Regions from separate parts of the Companilactobacillus farciminis KCTC 3681 genome, predicted to be linked through region 4. Evidence: predicted binding sites of a transcription regulator. Region 4 holds the regulator's gene; each other region holds the start of a gene.
What was found. Region 4 encodes NrdR, which represses ribonucleotide reductase genes. Its sites were predicted from a motif close to ACACNATATATNGTGT; they were not measured.
Positions count from the first base shown of each region.

Region 1: pnuC (nicotinamide riboside transporter PnuC) is a predicted target of NrdR. The motif match lies at 1,373-1,388, and genes of this name have one in related genera.
Region 2: nrdD (anaerobic ribonucleoside-triphosphate reductase) is a predicted target of NrdR. The motif match lies at 2,160-2,175, and genes of this name have one in related genera.
Region 3: LF20184_RS04045 (deoxynucleoside kinase) is a predicted target of NrdR. The motif match lies at 1,981-1,996, and genes of this name have one in related genera.

Region 1 is NZ_CP017702.1:1,186,491-1,190,602, forward strand. Features, by position in the region: gene LF20184_RS05870 (HD domain-containing protein) at 1-81, opposite strand, end outside; gene LF20184_RS05875 (peroxiredoxin) at 197-760, shown strand; gene pnuC (nicotinamide riboside transporter PnuC) at 1,638-2,387, shown strand; gene LF20184_RS05885 (alpha/beta hydrolase) at 2,457-3,371, shown strand; gene LF20184_RS05890 (YxeA family protein) at 3,416-3,787, opposite strand; gene LF20184_RS05895 (hypothetical protein) at 3,921-4,112, opposite strand, start outside.
Region 2 is NZ_CP017702.1:929,806-933,917, reverse strand. Features, by position in the region: gene nrdD (anaerobic ribonucleoside-triphosphate reductase) at 1-2,059, opposite strand, end outside; gene LF20184_RS04470 (hypothetical protein) at 2,320-3,627, opposite strand; gene LF20184_RS04465 (aspartate-semialdehyde dehydrogenase) at 3,728-4,112, opposite strand, start outside.
Region 3 is NZ_CP017702.1:858,503-862,614, forward strand. Features, by position in the region: gene LF20184_RS04040 (LPXTG cell wall anchor domain-containing protein) at 1-1,841, opposite strand, end outside; gene LF20184_RS04045 (deoxynucleoside kinase) at 2,104-2,748, shown strand; gene LF20184_RS04050 (QueT transporter family protein) at 2,875-3,369, shown strand; gene LF20184_RS04055 (glycosyltransferase family 4 protein) at 3,448-4,112, shown strand, end outside.
Region 4 is NZ_CP017702.1:1,038,667-1,042,778, forward strand. Features, by position in the region: gene polA (DNA polymerase I) at 1-471, shown strand, start outside; gene mutM (bifunctional DNA-formamidopyrimidine glycosylase/DNA-(apurinic or apyrimidinic site) lyase) at 480-1,307, shown strand; gene coaE (dephospho-CoA kinase) at 1,304-1,897, shown strand; gene nrdR (transcriptional regulator NrdR) at 1,919-2,392, shown strand; gene LF20184_RS05100 (DnaD domain protein) at 2,404-3,756, shown strand; gene dnaI (primosomal protein DnaI) at 3,758-4,112, shown strand, end outside.

The DNA.
Region 1 (4,112 bases), 150 kb from region 4:
GAAATTGTGTCCAGTGGAGTCATTTTTCATCTTATTGTAAGAGAATTCTTTTACTTTTATAAGTTGATCTTGGTTGGTCATGTCCTCATCCCTCGTTATCAGAATAGTTCTATTGTCACACAAAAGGGCTTTTGTTTAAAATAAAAAAATTATTTGTTATTATATATATGTTTAAACAAAGTCTAGGAGGCAAAATATGAACTATATTAATAAAGAAATTCCTGATTTTACTGTTAATGCTTATCAAAAAGGGGAGTTGAAGACTTTTAACAAGTCGGATCTACTCGGTAAATGGTCAATCCTTTTCTTTTATCCAGCCGATTTTTCATTTGTTTGTCCAACTGAATTGAGTGATTTACAAGATTCTTATGAAGATTTCAAAGCTGCTAATGCGGAGATTTATTCATGTTCAGTCGACAGTCAATTTTCGCACATGTCTTGGGCTGAAACGACCGATACGATTGGAAAAATCCAATATCCAATGTTGTCAGACCAAAAGCATCAATTGACTGACTTCTTTAATATTTTAGATGAACAAAGTGGTCAAGCTTATCGTGGCGTCTTCATCATTGATCCTAAAGGTCTCATCAAGTCGTACACAATCAATGCTATGGGGATTGGTCGTAATGCTCGTGAAATTTTGAGAACTTTGCAAGCAGCTCAATTCGTTGAAGCACACGGCGATAATGTTTGCCCAGCTAATTGGCATCCTGGGGAAGAAACAATCAAACCTAGTGGCGACTTAGTTGGTAAAATTTAAAAACAATTTATTGAATCTACGTGTCTAAATGGTTCTTTCTCAAGTTAGGTTGGCGCTAGATGTCGTCGTCCGTTCTGCTTTGTGGATGCTGGAACGTACTGGGCGCAACTTGAAGCTAATTCCAGAACTGGGAATCATCTCCAAGATTGACCTTTCACTAAGCAATAAATTACTAAGTGAAATTTCAGTACTGAGCATCCACAAAGCCGCCACTCCCGACTGGAAAACGTCTTTTATTATTTATTTCAAGTAAATCAAAATAGCATCAATTCAGATATAGTCGATTTGCGATAATTAACTATTTACCTGAATTGATGCTTATTTGTTTGATGATAAAAAATGTAGAACCATTATCTAGTCCGGAATAGCAAAGAAAATTGGCTCAGTAGTGAATTATTCTTAGCAACTTGTTGCTTAGAATAAGGTCGAGTTTTGAGATTTTGCGCACTTGGTTTATGCAAAAGCTCAAAATCGTGCCCACTACGTTCCAGCCAAATTTTCTTTGCTATGGAGGACGGCAATATTACAACTAACCGAAGTTAAGAAGGAACCTCTAAATGGCATGTAGTTTTTTTGTTATAACGATAAAACCACTAAAGCTCTAGACCGTTATAACAAGATATAGTGTTACAAAAGGATGGAAATCAATATCTTGTATCAAATGATAAATTACTATCGCACCAACAAAGGTAAACGCTTTACATCGATATGGCTTCATTACACCGAACATTTCGGCTCGCATTTTAGTTTCGATTGGTGGTATGATTTTAGCTGTCGTTAAATTTGTATTTGAATATAAATACAGTTTGAGGGATAAATTAATTTGATTGATTTTGGTTATCAAATAATCGATTTCAGTCTAAGAGGAGATTGAACCATGAGCATTTTCAACCCAAGATGGTATGTTGAACAAATGAAACATTGGAGTTTCAGAAGTTACATGCTATTAATGTTTGGTCTAGGGGCCATCACTGCATCAACACTTTCACACCAAATCACAGGTATCGCTATTTGGACTTGGTTGGCTGGTACGCTTGGTTTTACTTGTACCGTTGCAATTACTAATGCTAAGCCTTTAAACGGTGTCTTAGGACTAGTTTCAGCACTTATTTATATTTTTGTTGCTATCAACGCTAAGAACTTTTCTGACGTTGTTCTACAATTGAGTTACATTGTCTTGTTGGATATTCCAGTTTTGATCAGTCCACAATGGGCTAAAGACGCTGAAAAGCATATCCACGGACTAACAGCTAAGAAATGGTTGTTAACAGCTGTTTTCTTCTTTGTTGTTTGGGGTCTATTGTACTTGATGGATACTAACTTGTTCATCAGTCCTCGTCCTATCATTGACTCAGTTTCAGCTGCTATCGGATTTACAGGTGCCTTGTTGTGTACTTTGCGTTTCCGTGAACAATATTATTTCTGGACAGTTCAAGGAGTTATGTCAATCATTCTTTGGGGTGTTACTGCAACTCAAGGTGACGCCAGTCCAGTTCTATTCTTGACATACATTATGTACTTCATGAATGATATGATTGCCTTCTTCGATTCACACATCCACTGGTTCCACAGCAATGCTAATGAGAACCGCGCTCGTGACGAAAAGTTAGCTCGCGAACAAGCATAAATAATATTTGCAATTAATTTGTAAAATAGCTTATGATTATTGAGCAACAAATTATAAGTGGGTAGATTTATGCGAGTAAAAAAATATGTTAAAGTTATTCTTTCTATTGCAATTGGGGTTGCATTAGTAGCTGATATCGGTGGTAGTGGTTATTTATTCCATTACGCCTTCAGTAAAAATGGTTATAGCAGTAAACCACAAGGACCACTGTCAAAAGATGATAAATGGTTTGTGAATTCTAAGGCTGAGATTTGGCAACAGACTTCAAAAGATAAATTGAAGTTGAAGGCTAGATTTTTACCAGCAGAAAAGAAAACTGCTAAAACTGTCGTTGTGATCCACGGTTATGGTACGGGCAGCAGTTACATGGGTGACTATGCCAAAATGTTTCATGATGCGGGTTACAACGTTTTAGCACCAGACAATCGTTCCTTCGGGATGAGTCAAGGAAAATATGTCGGTTATGGTTGGAAAGACCGTGACGACATCGTGAACTGGATCAAGCAGATTAATCAAAAATTTGGTCAGAAATCAGAGATTGGTTTGTTTGGAGTCAGTATGGGAGCAGCAACAGTAATGTACACTTTGGGAAAACATCCTCAAAATGTGAAATTTGCGATTGCTGATTGTGGATATTCCACTATCTCAGGGGAGTTGAACTATCAAATTAAAGATATGTTTGGCTTACCAAGTTTTCCACTCGTACCAACGGCTAGTTTGTATGGCGATGCTCTAGCTGGCTATAATTTTTATCAAGCTAGTACCAAGGACACTCTGAAAAAGAGTAAAGTTCCTCTGTACATCATTCACGGCTCAAAGGACAAATTCGTTCCGACCGAGAATGCTTATAAGAATTATCGCTATGCTAAAGGTCCAAAGAAACTCTGGATAGTTAAAGGAGCAGGACACGCCGAAGCTAAAAAGGTTGCCGGTCAAAAATACGTTACTAATACGATCGACTTTGCTAAAGAGTACTTTAAATAAAAAAAGGTAAGTAAAATGGTTTTTAACCGATTTTACTTACCTTTTTATTTGTTTATAGCGTCGAGTGATTTAGTTGGTACTTCATTCTTTTGAACTTTTTCCCATGACAAAACTCGACCTCGTTTTTCATTATAAGTGATTTTGATAAAGTTATCTGGTTTGATTGGACGACCGATAGCACTGTTGAACTTTAAGAGTTTTTCATTGCCATCTTTATCAAATGATTTTTGGTTATAATAATAAGCGTGGAAATCATTGCCAGAATCATCCTTTTCAATTACTTCTTGATATGAGTCGCCGATAAAAGTGTAATAATCGTCACCAGCATAATTAGGTGCATACCATAATTCATATCCTAGAATGGGTATTAATAAAATTATTCCTACTACTAAAAAAGACCAGATTTTTTTATTCATTTTCATCCCTCCAAAGCTTATAAGGATAATATCATGCTTTAAAAAGCTTGGATACTAACGGTTTTGTAAGGTTTGTAAGAAACAAAATATGAATCTTGTAATAACAGCATATTAATAGTAGAAAAATGTTAGACTACAGTTCGAATTTTTCGGTGTAGTGATTGAGCTGATCGTGATAATCGACCGTTATTGACAATTTCTTATTGGCATTGATCTGAAAAAAATATCCTTGGTTGGGTGGAATAATTGTTTGCGATAATGAGAACTTTTCTGCAGAAGTTATTTTATCGATTGTCAGAGGAATTTGACCGATATTGCGAATTTC
Region 2 (4,112 bases), 110 kb from region 4:
GATTACCCAAGTATCCACAAGTTCTCTTTACGACATCACAAAATTCCGGATTATTATTGCCACAATCTGGACAGGCAAAACCTCTGGCAGTCGCATTAAATTCTCCTTGAAAACCACACTTAAAACAGTGATCAATTGAAGTATTAGTTCCTAAATAACCTACATGATCATAAGCCCAATCCCACACAGCTTCCAAAGCCTTAGGATTTTGACGGAGATTAGGATATTCGCAATAATGAATAAATCCACCCGCAGCATATTTAGGAAAGACTTCTTCAAAAGTCAATTTCTCAAAAGGATTTGGATGTTTTCTGACGTCAAAGTGAAAACTATTTGTATAGTATTCTTTAGCTGTAATATCGGGAATGGAACCAAACTTCTCTAAATCATCTCGACAAAAAGTATCAGTCAATGACTCTGCTGGCGTCGAGTAAAGACTATAGTGGTAACCACTCTCTTTGGCCCATTTAGCGCATTTTTCATTCAAGGCTTTCGTGATGCTTTCGGCAAAATCATGCGCCTTGGAATCTTGTTCCCAATCATTGCCAAAGAATCGTGTACAAACTTCATACAAGCCAATGTATCCTAACGATACTGTTGCTCGACCATTCTTGAATAATTCGTCCACTGAATCATCTTTTTTTAGACGTTTGCCAAAGGCACCATACATATACAGTAACGGTGCATTCTCAGGTTTCGCCTCTTTAGTTCGCTTGATTCGATATTCTAAAGCAGTATGGCAAATTTGCATTTTTTCTTCGAATATTTCCCAAAATAGCTTGATATCACCTTTTGATTCCAAAGCAATTCGTGGTAAATTGACCGTTACAACGCCTAAATTCATCCGACCCGAATTAACTTCTCGACCATTTTCATCTTGCCATCCTTGTAAAAATGAACGACATCCCATCGGCGTCTTAAAACTGCCAGTGATTTCAACAATTTTGTCATACATCAAAAGATCTGGATACATTCTCTTAGTAGAACATTCCAAGGCCAATTGCTTTATATCGTAATTAGGATCTTCAGGACTCAAATTCAACCCTCGTTTGATCGTAAACGTCAGCTTAGGAAAAATTGCCGTACGATGTTCCTTACCTAAGCCCTTGATTCGAATTTCTAGAATCGATTTTTGAATAGTACGTTCGATCCAACTCGTTCCTAAACCGAAATTTATCGTCGTAAACGGCGTTTGGCCTTGCGATGAATAAAGAGTATTGATTTCGTATTCAAGTGCTTGCATAGCGTCGTAAATGTCTCTTTTCGTCTTTTCTTTAGCAAATTCAATCTGCTTATCTTCGACAATCCATTTTTGAGCATCCTTGAGGTGTTTTTGATAATTTAACTTCGCATAAGGCGCCAGTAATTGGTCGATTCGATTAGCTGAACAACCACCGTATTGCAACGAGGCAACGTTAGCGATGATCTGTGACATTTGCGCTGTAGCCGTTTGAATCGATTTGGGCGAAGACACCCAAGCATTACCGATTTTAAAGCCATTAGTTAACATCTCATCAAAGTCAATCAAACAACAATTAGTCTCTGGCGTCACTGGTGAATAGTCCAAATCATGCCAATGGATATCGCCACGCAAATGAGCCTTAGCTACGATGTCTGGCAACATTTTTAAGCCTAAAGCTTTACTTGCTACACCGGCCTCCAAATCACGCTGTGTGTTGAAGATATTGCTATCCTTATTGGCATTTTCATGCACCACTTGCTCATTGCGATTAAATAATTTCTCGATGTTTAATTTCACATTAGTTGCTTGAGCAAATCTTTCCTGTTCACTTATAAAATAGTCCTGATAAGATTTTGCAGCTTGATTCAAATTTTGAGCAATCAAACTATCCGTAATAACCTGGCGAATTTGTTTGGTTGTCATCAAATCAGCCGTTAAGAATTCAGATACAAAATTCTCAATCAAATTATCTTGTTGAACTCGAGACAAGTCCAACTTATCTAGCACAAATTCAATTTTATATGGATAAAACTTAGTCTTGAAGCCACTTCTTTTTTCAACTGGGATTTCTATCAATTGAGTTAATTGCGTGGTCATTTATATCTCCCCAATCTTTAATCTATACAACCATTTTATAAAATTTTAAATAATAAAAAAGACTACCAAATACCATATGTAGGTGTTATATAACACACGCATACAATATATAGTAGTCTTATTTTTGTTTTCTAAAAAATATCATTGAAACGACTTCACAAACAGCCGTTATAACTTTCAAATTTACTTAACAGTACTGAATTTCTCTATGCTCAACTATTTTCAATAAAATAAATCTCATAGCGTTGTAATGATTCAAATCATTCTTTTTCACGAGCAAAATAAAATGTGACTGCCGCATAAATAAAGACGATAGCAGTAATAAATAGATGTACTCCATAAAGCGTCGAATTAGTTGGGCCGTTGGAAATGTTATTGAAGAATCCTAAAGCATTAATATCAGTAAAGTAACTGATGAAATAAATTGTCGTCATGTAGATCAATTGTTGCGATACATTTCCAACACAAGACAACTGATACTTGATCAAGAAAGCTCGTTCGGAATCTAAATCAGGATCAGTATAAAGTGCGTCATTCAAAATTCGATTATCGGTTCCGACAAATACGGCTAATAAGAACAAGCCAACAAAGTATGTGTAATTAAACAATGCCAAAACTAAACCTAGCAACAATAAAGGATAACGCCAATTTTGACGTTTTTTCAACAAAGCTGGTCCTAATTCAAAACCGACCAGATAAAGCGTATAAACTAACATCAAAGTATTGAATTTGAAGCGAATCGTACTGTCGAAGATGGCATACAGCATTACGTAGTTCATGACCACCCCACGATTGATGGCAACCAAACTGACTGGGAACATCTTTTTATGAACCCCTAATTGATAGTATGCGAGGATCAAGAACAAGACGATAGCAGCAATGCTGATTGCTAAATCAATCGTATTGGAAACTTCTTTTAGACGCGTATAGCGAATGATGAATAACAACATGACCAAACTCGCTAACACGATCAAATTAAAAAACGAATTGATTCTAAACTTAGGTTTCTTCTCTAAGCCTTGATAAAAGGTCAAACGGTGCGTAACGTTCATGCCACCGACCATCGCAGTAAAGAATAAGAAAGCTAACAAAATAAATGACAAGTTCAACAACTTAGTCTTCGTAGCAATTAGTTCAACAATCAACAATAAGATAATCGTCAAAACCATCGACAAAGTGTGCATTCGATTGAATTTAAATTCTTTATCCATCTTGCCACGAGAACGAACCGTCAAATAATATGGCCAGATCCAACTAGAAGCTAGACCTAAGAACACCCCACCAATAATACCAAAAACTGGATTGCTAGCTCCTAGCATGCAAAGCGAGCCAATCACACCAAACAGATTCGACATCGATAGCATCGTCGAAGCTGGCAAGGTAATAAAAGTCGTCAATAGCATTCCCAAAGCTCTAAAAGTATAGAGCATTAAAAATGGCAACGCAAAGACAAAAATATTTTTGTTTTGGTTATATAACGTCAAACAGAAAAAATACGGAATCGCAACTCCAGCGTTAGCCAACAGGTCTAAAACGCCCTCATTAAATACATTCATTATTCGCTTCATTTTTTTCTCACCTGAAATTAAATGTCTCCTAACATTTTAACAGAAATAGCAAAAAAAATATGGAACGCAGGCTTATTTCTGCATCCCATATTGATTTTATTTACTTTACACGAACCAAATCGTCGGCAACTAGTCTTTCAGCAATTTGAACTGTATTCCAAGCGGCACCCTTCAATAAGTTGTCAGAAACGACCCACATATTGAAAGCTCCATCATTTTCCAAATCTGGACGAATACGACCAACAAAAGTATCACGACTATTTACAGCATTGATAGGCTGTGGATAAACTTGATGCTTTGGATCATCTTGCAAGACAGCTCCTGGGGCATCCTTGATCAATTGTTGAATTTGTTCAGTTGTAGCTGACTTATCCTCAACTTCAATATAAATTGATTCACCATGGCTAATTGGCACTGGCACTCTGACACAAGTTGCTGTGACTTTGATCTTAGGTGAATTCATATCGCCTAACATGATCTTCTTA
Region 3 (4,112 bases), 180 kb from region 4:
GGATCAGAAGTTTCAAGCGTACCTAATTCAATGTCACTATCAGTAATAGTGAATTCAATCTTTTCGGGGTTGATATCGTATCCGTCTGGAGCTTTAGTTTCAAGGAAGTAATAGCTACCAGGGTTTAGATTATCAACTTTGATGACACCTTCATCATTAGTTTGGAAAACACCTAATGCAGTGCCATCAGTGTCGTAAAGCGTATATTCAGCACCAGCGACTCCGACTTTTTCTTGGTGTAATAAATCGGCATCGTATTTGATCATTGAGGCACTAAAGTTACCATCGCCACCAGTTTCTTTTTCGTTATCAATTGAAATGATTGCCGGTGCTTGGGTTTCGTCATTGATAGTGAAAGTAATATCTTCATTATTCAAGATGTAACCATCAGGAGCTTTAGTTTCTCTTAAAATATAATTTCCATAAGGGATGTTGTACATGTGACCGTAGCCTAGTTGATCAGTTGTGATATGGCCGATTACTTCGTTAGTATCAGCATCGATTACGTCGAATTCAGCACCAGCTAAACGATAACCAGTTGCAGCATCAAGTTTTTGAATAATGATTGAACCTTCTTTGGAGCCAACAGGTTCATCTTTAGTCTCAACTTGAACAGCGATTGTTGTTTGACCAGTGATTGTAAATGGAATTTCATTTGGATTTTGTTGGTAACCATCTGGAGTAGATGTCTCAACAAAGTAATAGTCACCAGCTGGCAATTTATCAACAGTAATTTGACCGTTAGCATCAGTTACTAAATCTGATTGGATCAAAGTATCTTTGTCAGCATCTCTTTGATAAAGACTGTAAGTGGCACCAGGAATTAAAGTATTATTCTCATCGGCACTAGTCTTAGTCAAAACAACTGAACCTAAGATATTATTACCGTTACCACTACCAGAATTAGAGTTACCAGTTACACTACCGTCAGCAGCTGCCATATTTGTACCGGTACTTGAGCCATTACCCCAAGTGAAGTCAGCGTGATTTTTGAACTTATGACCATTTGTTGTATTATCAGAATCATTGATTTTTGTTTGGAAAGTAACAGCATAAAATTGATTATCTTTGGGAAGACCGTTGATGATAAAACCATTACCATCCTCAGTGTATGTATATTCAGAACTATTTAATTGATATCCCTTTTTATAATAACCAGGCGATGTCCAACTAGCCTCATAAACATTAACTGAACCCTTGATGAATGTTTGATCATCATTAATGTTGTTTTCGATGATTTTTAGATTAGGCATTTCAGCACTGTTGCGATTAGCAAGAATCGTCCAAGTAATGATGGCATCACCATTTTCGTCAGTACCGATGACTCCTTTTTTAGAAAAATCGGCATCTGATGAAATGACTGTCATATTGTCATGATAATCTCCGATAACAACATCATTATTTCCTACAACAGCATCTTTACCCGGTTTGATACCAGTTTTAATGCTGATTGATCCTTTAAAATCCGCCTTACCTTCAATATTCTCATTGAAAGTTATTTTTAAAGTATTAGAAACTGGGTCTAATACTCCGGTACCAATTAAAGTACTACCATCATAAAACGGAATAGATTCTTCTTTGGTAACCCTTAAAGTATCTGGGAACTGTATTTCCCATGTATCGCCATTATTTAATTGTTTGCCAGTAGCATCCCAACTAAGTGTTAAGTCAACATCACTGGCAGTATCATAATTCTTTTGATTTATCGATATACCACTCAATAAATCATTAGTTTGGTATTCAGCTGCTTGAGCATCGCAAGGATGACTAGCAAAGACTAAAACAACTAGTCCCAGAGCAGCTACAAAAGCAGCCAAAAAAGTGCGTAATTTTTTCCCCATTTCTTTTCCCCTTTCTATAGATTACATAGTTAATTATAAGAGAAATGATATCTTTAAAACAGGGTAGTGAAGAAAATTATTAATAAATTAATTTTAAGCCGTGAAAGCCTGATGAATAGGAAGTTATCCGCTCTCACTAACACCATATCTTGTGAAATTTTAGAAATCTATACAATATCTAGAATATAAGTGATATTATAGTGAATGTTGTTTTTTAAGAAACTATAGATAAATTTAATTCACTTATTGGAGGATAATAATGATGATCGTATTGAGCGGCGCAATTGGAGCCGGTAAGAGTTCATTGGCTACGGTGTTATCAGAACATTTAGGAACAGAGGCTTTCTATGAACAAGTTGATAATAACCCAGTTTTGCCACTATTTTATAAAGACCCTAAGAAGTATGCCTTCTTGCTACAAATTTATTTCTTAAACAAGCGTTTTGAATCAATCAAGAAAGCTATGGTACAAGACAATAACGTTTTGGACCGTTCAATTTACGAAGATTCACTATTCTTCCATATGAATGCTGATATGGGACGTGCTACACCACAAGAAGTAAAGGTTTATGATGAGTTGTTAGCTAACATGATGCAAGAACTACCATACGCTGCTGCTAAGAAAGCTCCAGACTTGTTAGTTCACTTGGATATTTCATATGACACAATGATTCACCGTATCGAAAAACGTGGACGTTCATATGAACAACCAGAACAAGATCCAACATTGCCAGAATACTACCACAACTTACTTTCACGTTACGATGGTTGGTATGATGACTATGATTACAGTCCTAAGATGAAGATTGACGGCGACAAGTATGACTTCGTTGAAAATCCTGAAGACCGTCAAAAGGTTCTTGATTTGATTGATGAACAATTACGTGTTCGTGGTACTTTAGATTAATAAATTTTGCCTGGGATGATTCCTGGGCTTTTTTGTTGCTTGCTAGTATAGCCAAAATAAGATACCCTATTAAAGGCAGTTTGCACTGGTAACCTGCTATGAAATTAAAACAGTGGAGGTTTTACTTTGAGTAATTTAAAAACAAGAGATATTACACAATTAGCATTGATTGCAGCTTTGTACGTAGCTGTGACGATTGCTCCAGGAATTTCAGCATTTTCTTATGGTCAAATTCAATTCCGTGTTTCCGAGATTTTGATGTTATTGCCATTTTTTAATCATAAGTATAGTTGGTCGTTGATCGTGGGATGTTTTGTTTCTAATATTTTCAGTGCTTCGTTAGGGGTAGCTGATTTGATCTTAGGAACTTTAGCAACTGCAATTGCTTGTCTAATTATTACTAGAATTCCTGCTGATAACAAATTTTTATGGGCAGTTCCGGTTGTCTGTGCCGTGGTCAATGGAATTATTGTTGGAGCAGAGCTTTATTTTATTTTGAAGTTGCCATTTTGGCTTAACTTCGTCACGGTCGGCTTTGGTGAGTTGGTCGTAGTCGCAATCGGTGCAGTAGTATTCTATTTCTTGATGCAGAATCAAAGTTTCAGTAAATTAATAAGGTAAGACGTAGGTGGGGGAAGTGATTCCTCCATTTTTTTGTTATAATCTACTTTATAAAGTATTGTGAGGAGATGTGTTTATATGAATATCGGAATTTTTACCGATACATACTTCCCTCAAGTTAGTGGGGTAGCTACATCGATCCAAACCTTGAAGAGTGATTTGGAGCGTAAAGGTCATTCGGTGTATATTTTTACGACGACTGATCCTAATGTTCCTAAGAATACGATTGAGCCAAATATTTTCCGTTTGGCTAGTGTTCCTTTTATTTCTTTTACTGATAGAAGAATCGCCATTCGAGGGATGTTTCACGCAGTCGATTTAGCTAAAGAATTAAAATTAGATATCATTCACACGCAGACAGAATTCTCGTTAGGTATGATGGGTAAATTTGTTGCAAAACAACTCAAAATTCCATTTGTTCACACATATCACACAATGTATGAAGACTACTTACATTATGTATTGAACGGACACTTGTTAAAGCCATATCATGTTAAGCAAATGACACGATTGTTTTTAAAGAACGCTTCGGGGGTCGTTGCTCCTAGTAAGCAAGTTAAAGAGACAATGGATCGCTATGGCATCAAAGCACCAGTTTCTATCATTCCGACTGGAGTTGATTTGTCAGAGTATACTAAGCCAGTCAACGCCTCAGCCGTTCGTGAGAAATTAGGTATCGCTGAAGATACGCCAGTAATTTTGATGTTGAGTCGAATTGCTTTGGAAAAGAAGATCGACCATAT
Region 4 (4,112 bases):
TTATCGCAAAACATCGGTATCAGTCGTAAAAAAGCTGCTGAATTTATTGCCTCATATTTTGAACAGTATCCTGGAGTAAAGAAGTATATGGACGATATTGTCAAATATGCTCGTGAAAATGGTTATGTTGAAACAATCATGCATCGTCGTCGTTATTTGCCAGATATTCATTCTCGTAATTTTAATATTAGAAACTTTGCTCAAAGAACAGCGATGAATACGCCAATTCAAGGTAGTGCGGCAGATATTATTAAAGTAGCGATGATCAATATGCAAAAGATGCTAGAAAAAGAAAAATTGCAAGCTAACCTTTTGTTGCAAGTACACGATGAAATGATTTTTGAAGCACCGAAATCAGAAATTGCAACCCTTGAAAAATTAGTGCCAAGTGTGATGGATTCAGCAGTCAAACTCGATGTTCCTTTGAAAGTGGAAACTGCTCACGGCAAAACTTGGTATGAAGCGAAATAGGTGATAAAATGCCAGAAATGCCAGAAGTAGAAACAGTCAGACGTGGCTTGATTGATCAGGTCAAAGGTAGAAAAATAACTCATGTCGAAATCCGTTATCAAAATTTGATTACTGGGGATGTCGACCAGTTCGTCGAATTCGTAACCGGAGCAACAGTCACTGATATTGGACGTCGTGCTAAGTTCTTATTGATACATTTGGATAATGGCTATACAATTATCAGTCATTTAAGAATGGAAGGACGTTATAAGATCTCTAACGATCCTAGTGCCATTGATAAGCATTCTCATGCAATCTTTACATTAGATAATGGCGAAAAATTGATTTATAATGATGTTCGAAAATTTGGCCGAATGCAGTTGTGGAATACTGATGATTTAAGCAATAACAAGTCGATTCAAAAGCTTGGACCGGAGCCTTTATCAAAAGACTTTACTTTTGAAAATTTGAAGCCTAGAATTATACGTCATCGTAAAGATATCAAGACCGTTCTGTTGGATCAATCAGTGATGAGTGGTTTGGGAAATATTTATGTTGATGAGGTTTTGTGGAAGGTGAAGATTCATCCAGAAACGTCGGCTAATCATCTGACTGATAAAGACATTCAAAAGATTATTGAAGCGTCCAATGAAGAGATGAGACAAGCCATTCAAGCTGGTGGTTCAACGGTTCGTTCATACATTGACGCCAACGGTCACAAAGGTAATATGCAAAATAGTTTGAAAGTTTATGGTAAAGAGGGGACACCTTGTCCAAGATGCGAGACTGAGATCGAAAAAATCAAAGTTGGTGGTCGTGGTACGCATTTTTGTCCGAAGTGTCAAGTAATCAAATGAGTAAAATATACGGATTAACTGGTGGAATTGCGGCTGGAAAGTCAACCATCCTAGATTTTTTTAAAACTTATGGCTGCAAAGTTTATGATGCTGACCAAATTGCGCGTCAAGTCGTTGAAGTGGGCAGTGTCGGATTAAAACAAATAGTTGAAAAATTTGGTCAAGAGGTATTGAATTCTGACCAGACATTAAATCGCCAAAAATTAGCGGGAATTGTTTTTTCAGACAGTGAGCAGCTACAAAATTTGAATAATATCACTCGACCTTTGATCAAGAAAAGAATTTTAAAAATAATCGCCGATACTAAAGCATCAGATGAGCAGACTATTTCTATTTTTGAGATTCCTTTATTGTTTGAAGGTGGATATCAACCGTATTTTGACGGTATAATAACTATTTATGTTAATGAAAAAGTACAGTTAAAACGTTTAATGAATAGAAATAATTTGACCAAGGAAGTTGCCCTAGATCGTATCAATTCACAAATGTCGATGTCAGAGAAAAGAGATCGAGCTGATTTTGTGATTGATAATTCAGGCGATTTGACGCATTTAGCAGATGAGTTCGATAAGTTGATATCGCAACTTTGATTTGGAAAAGAGGTTAGAATTTTGATTTGTCCACATTGTCATCATGATTCATCAAAAGTAATCGACAGTCGTCCTAGTGATGAAGGTCGTGCTATTAGAAGACGTCGTGAATGCGAGTTTTGCGGCACTAGATTTACAACATTTGAAAGACTAGAAAAGGCACCATTATTAGTAATTAAGAAAAATGGTAATCGTGAAGAATTCAGTCGTGAGAAGTTATTGCGAGGAATCGTACGTGCAGCCGAAAAACGTCCGGTTACGATGGATCAAATGAATGGAATCGTTGATAAAGTTGAAAATGAAATTAGATCAACTGGTGAGAGTGAAGTACGCTCACAATTGATTGGTGAACACGTCATGAAAATTTTAGCCAAAGTTGACGATGTCACTTATATTCGTTTTGCCAGCGTTTATCGTGAATTTAAAGATATGAATAGTTTCATGAAAGAAGTTCAGGAAATGATGGCGAACGGCAAAAAAATTGATAAGAAATAAGAGGTGGGCTTGTGTCTAATAATGCATCCGATAAGTTTACGCCTTTAGTGGGATATTGGTGCCTGCCTAACGGTCATCTCAATGATGAAGACCGTCACGTTTTGACAGATTTATATTTACCAATTTTGGGTACAGAATCTTTCAGTCTGTATCTTTTGTTGTGGGAAAAATTACCTAATAAAGAATTGATCACGCAGCGTAAGCCACATGCTGAATTGTTCAGTTTATTGGGAATTGATATCAAGAGATTTTATGAAGCACGAATCAAGTGTGAAGCTTTGGGATTGATCCGAACTTTTAGAAAAAAAGATGATATAGGACCTTACTATGTCTATCAATTGTTTGAACCTCTATCACCAGATGACTTTTTTAGAGATGATTTGTTGAGTATTTTTCTATATGAACAAATTGGTGATAAAAGATATCGTTTATTGGCTGATAAATATAGTCATTCGGAGATGATTTTGCAAAATTCCGATGAGATCACCAAAGACTTTTTGGAAGTTTTCAAATTAAACAATGATGATTTGATCAATACGCCGACTGATGTTGAAAATATTCGAAGTGAATTCTCGAAGACTAAGAAGCAGAAGCCAGCTTTGAATGAGAATGACATTCAACCGCTTGATTGGGAACTGATTTCTGATCGAATCGAGCAGTCATTTAAGATCAGTCCAGATAATTTATTGGAAAATCAAGATTTAATAATCAATTTACATGCATTTTATGGTATCGATGAAATGACGATTATTGAATTTATCGGTAAAACTTGCGATATCGTCAATAATAAAATTGATCCCGATCGCTTGAAAAAGTCTATTCAGGACCGATTCGAGAAGAACGCTAATATATCTGCACGTCAACAACCAGAAATGGTTGAAACTAAAGACGATGAGACACATAACTTTAATCGTTCAGATCAATTGATTTTGCAACAAGCTAAGAAATTAACTCCAGCGGACTTTTTGGCTGCTCAAAAGCAAAAGAGTGGTGGCTTTGTTGGTAAAGTTGAGGCAAATGCTTTGCGAGATATGGCAATGAAGGCATATTTGCCATCTTCTGTTATAAATATTATGGTTTATTATATTTTACAAAGCTCATCAGTTTTATCGACACCATTTTTAGAGACTGTGGCAAATGACTGGACACAAAACGGTGTTAAAACGCCAGAGCAAGCACTGCAACGAATTACTGATTTCCAAAATCGTCCTCGTGGCAAACGGCGTTATAACAATAAAAACCGTAAAGTCGAACAAGCAACCGATTGGTCTAAAGTTAAAGCTAAAATTCCTACAAATAAACAACAAGATAATGGGGTTCAGTTGCAGGATAGATTAAAACGATTAAGAAATAAGGATAAATAACATGGAAAATTTAGGAAACAGACTGGCAGAATATTTAAATTCAAAAAATTTAACGGAGGATTACCGCCGTTTACTTAATGGTGCCTTAAAAGATCCTGACGTACAGAAGTTTCTCAAGGAAAATAGCGATTCAATTAATCCCAACGCTCTTTCCACGAGTGCTGCTAGTATTTATGAATTTTATAATAATAAGAATCATGCCAGCGAATTGTCTAAAGGCTATTATCCTAAATTGATCGTCAATAATCACAATATTGAAGTAGCTTATTATCCCAATGAAAGAACTAAGAACAAAGAAAAACGCAATCAATATGAAACGGGATTTGTTTTGATGGATATGCCATCTGATATTAGAA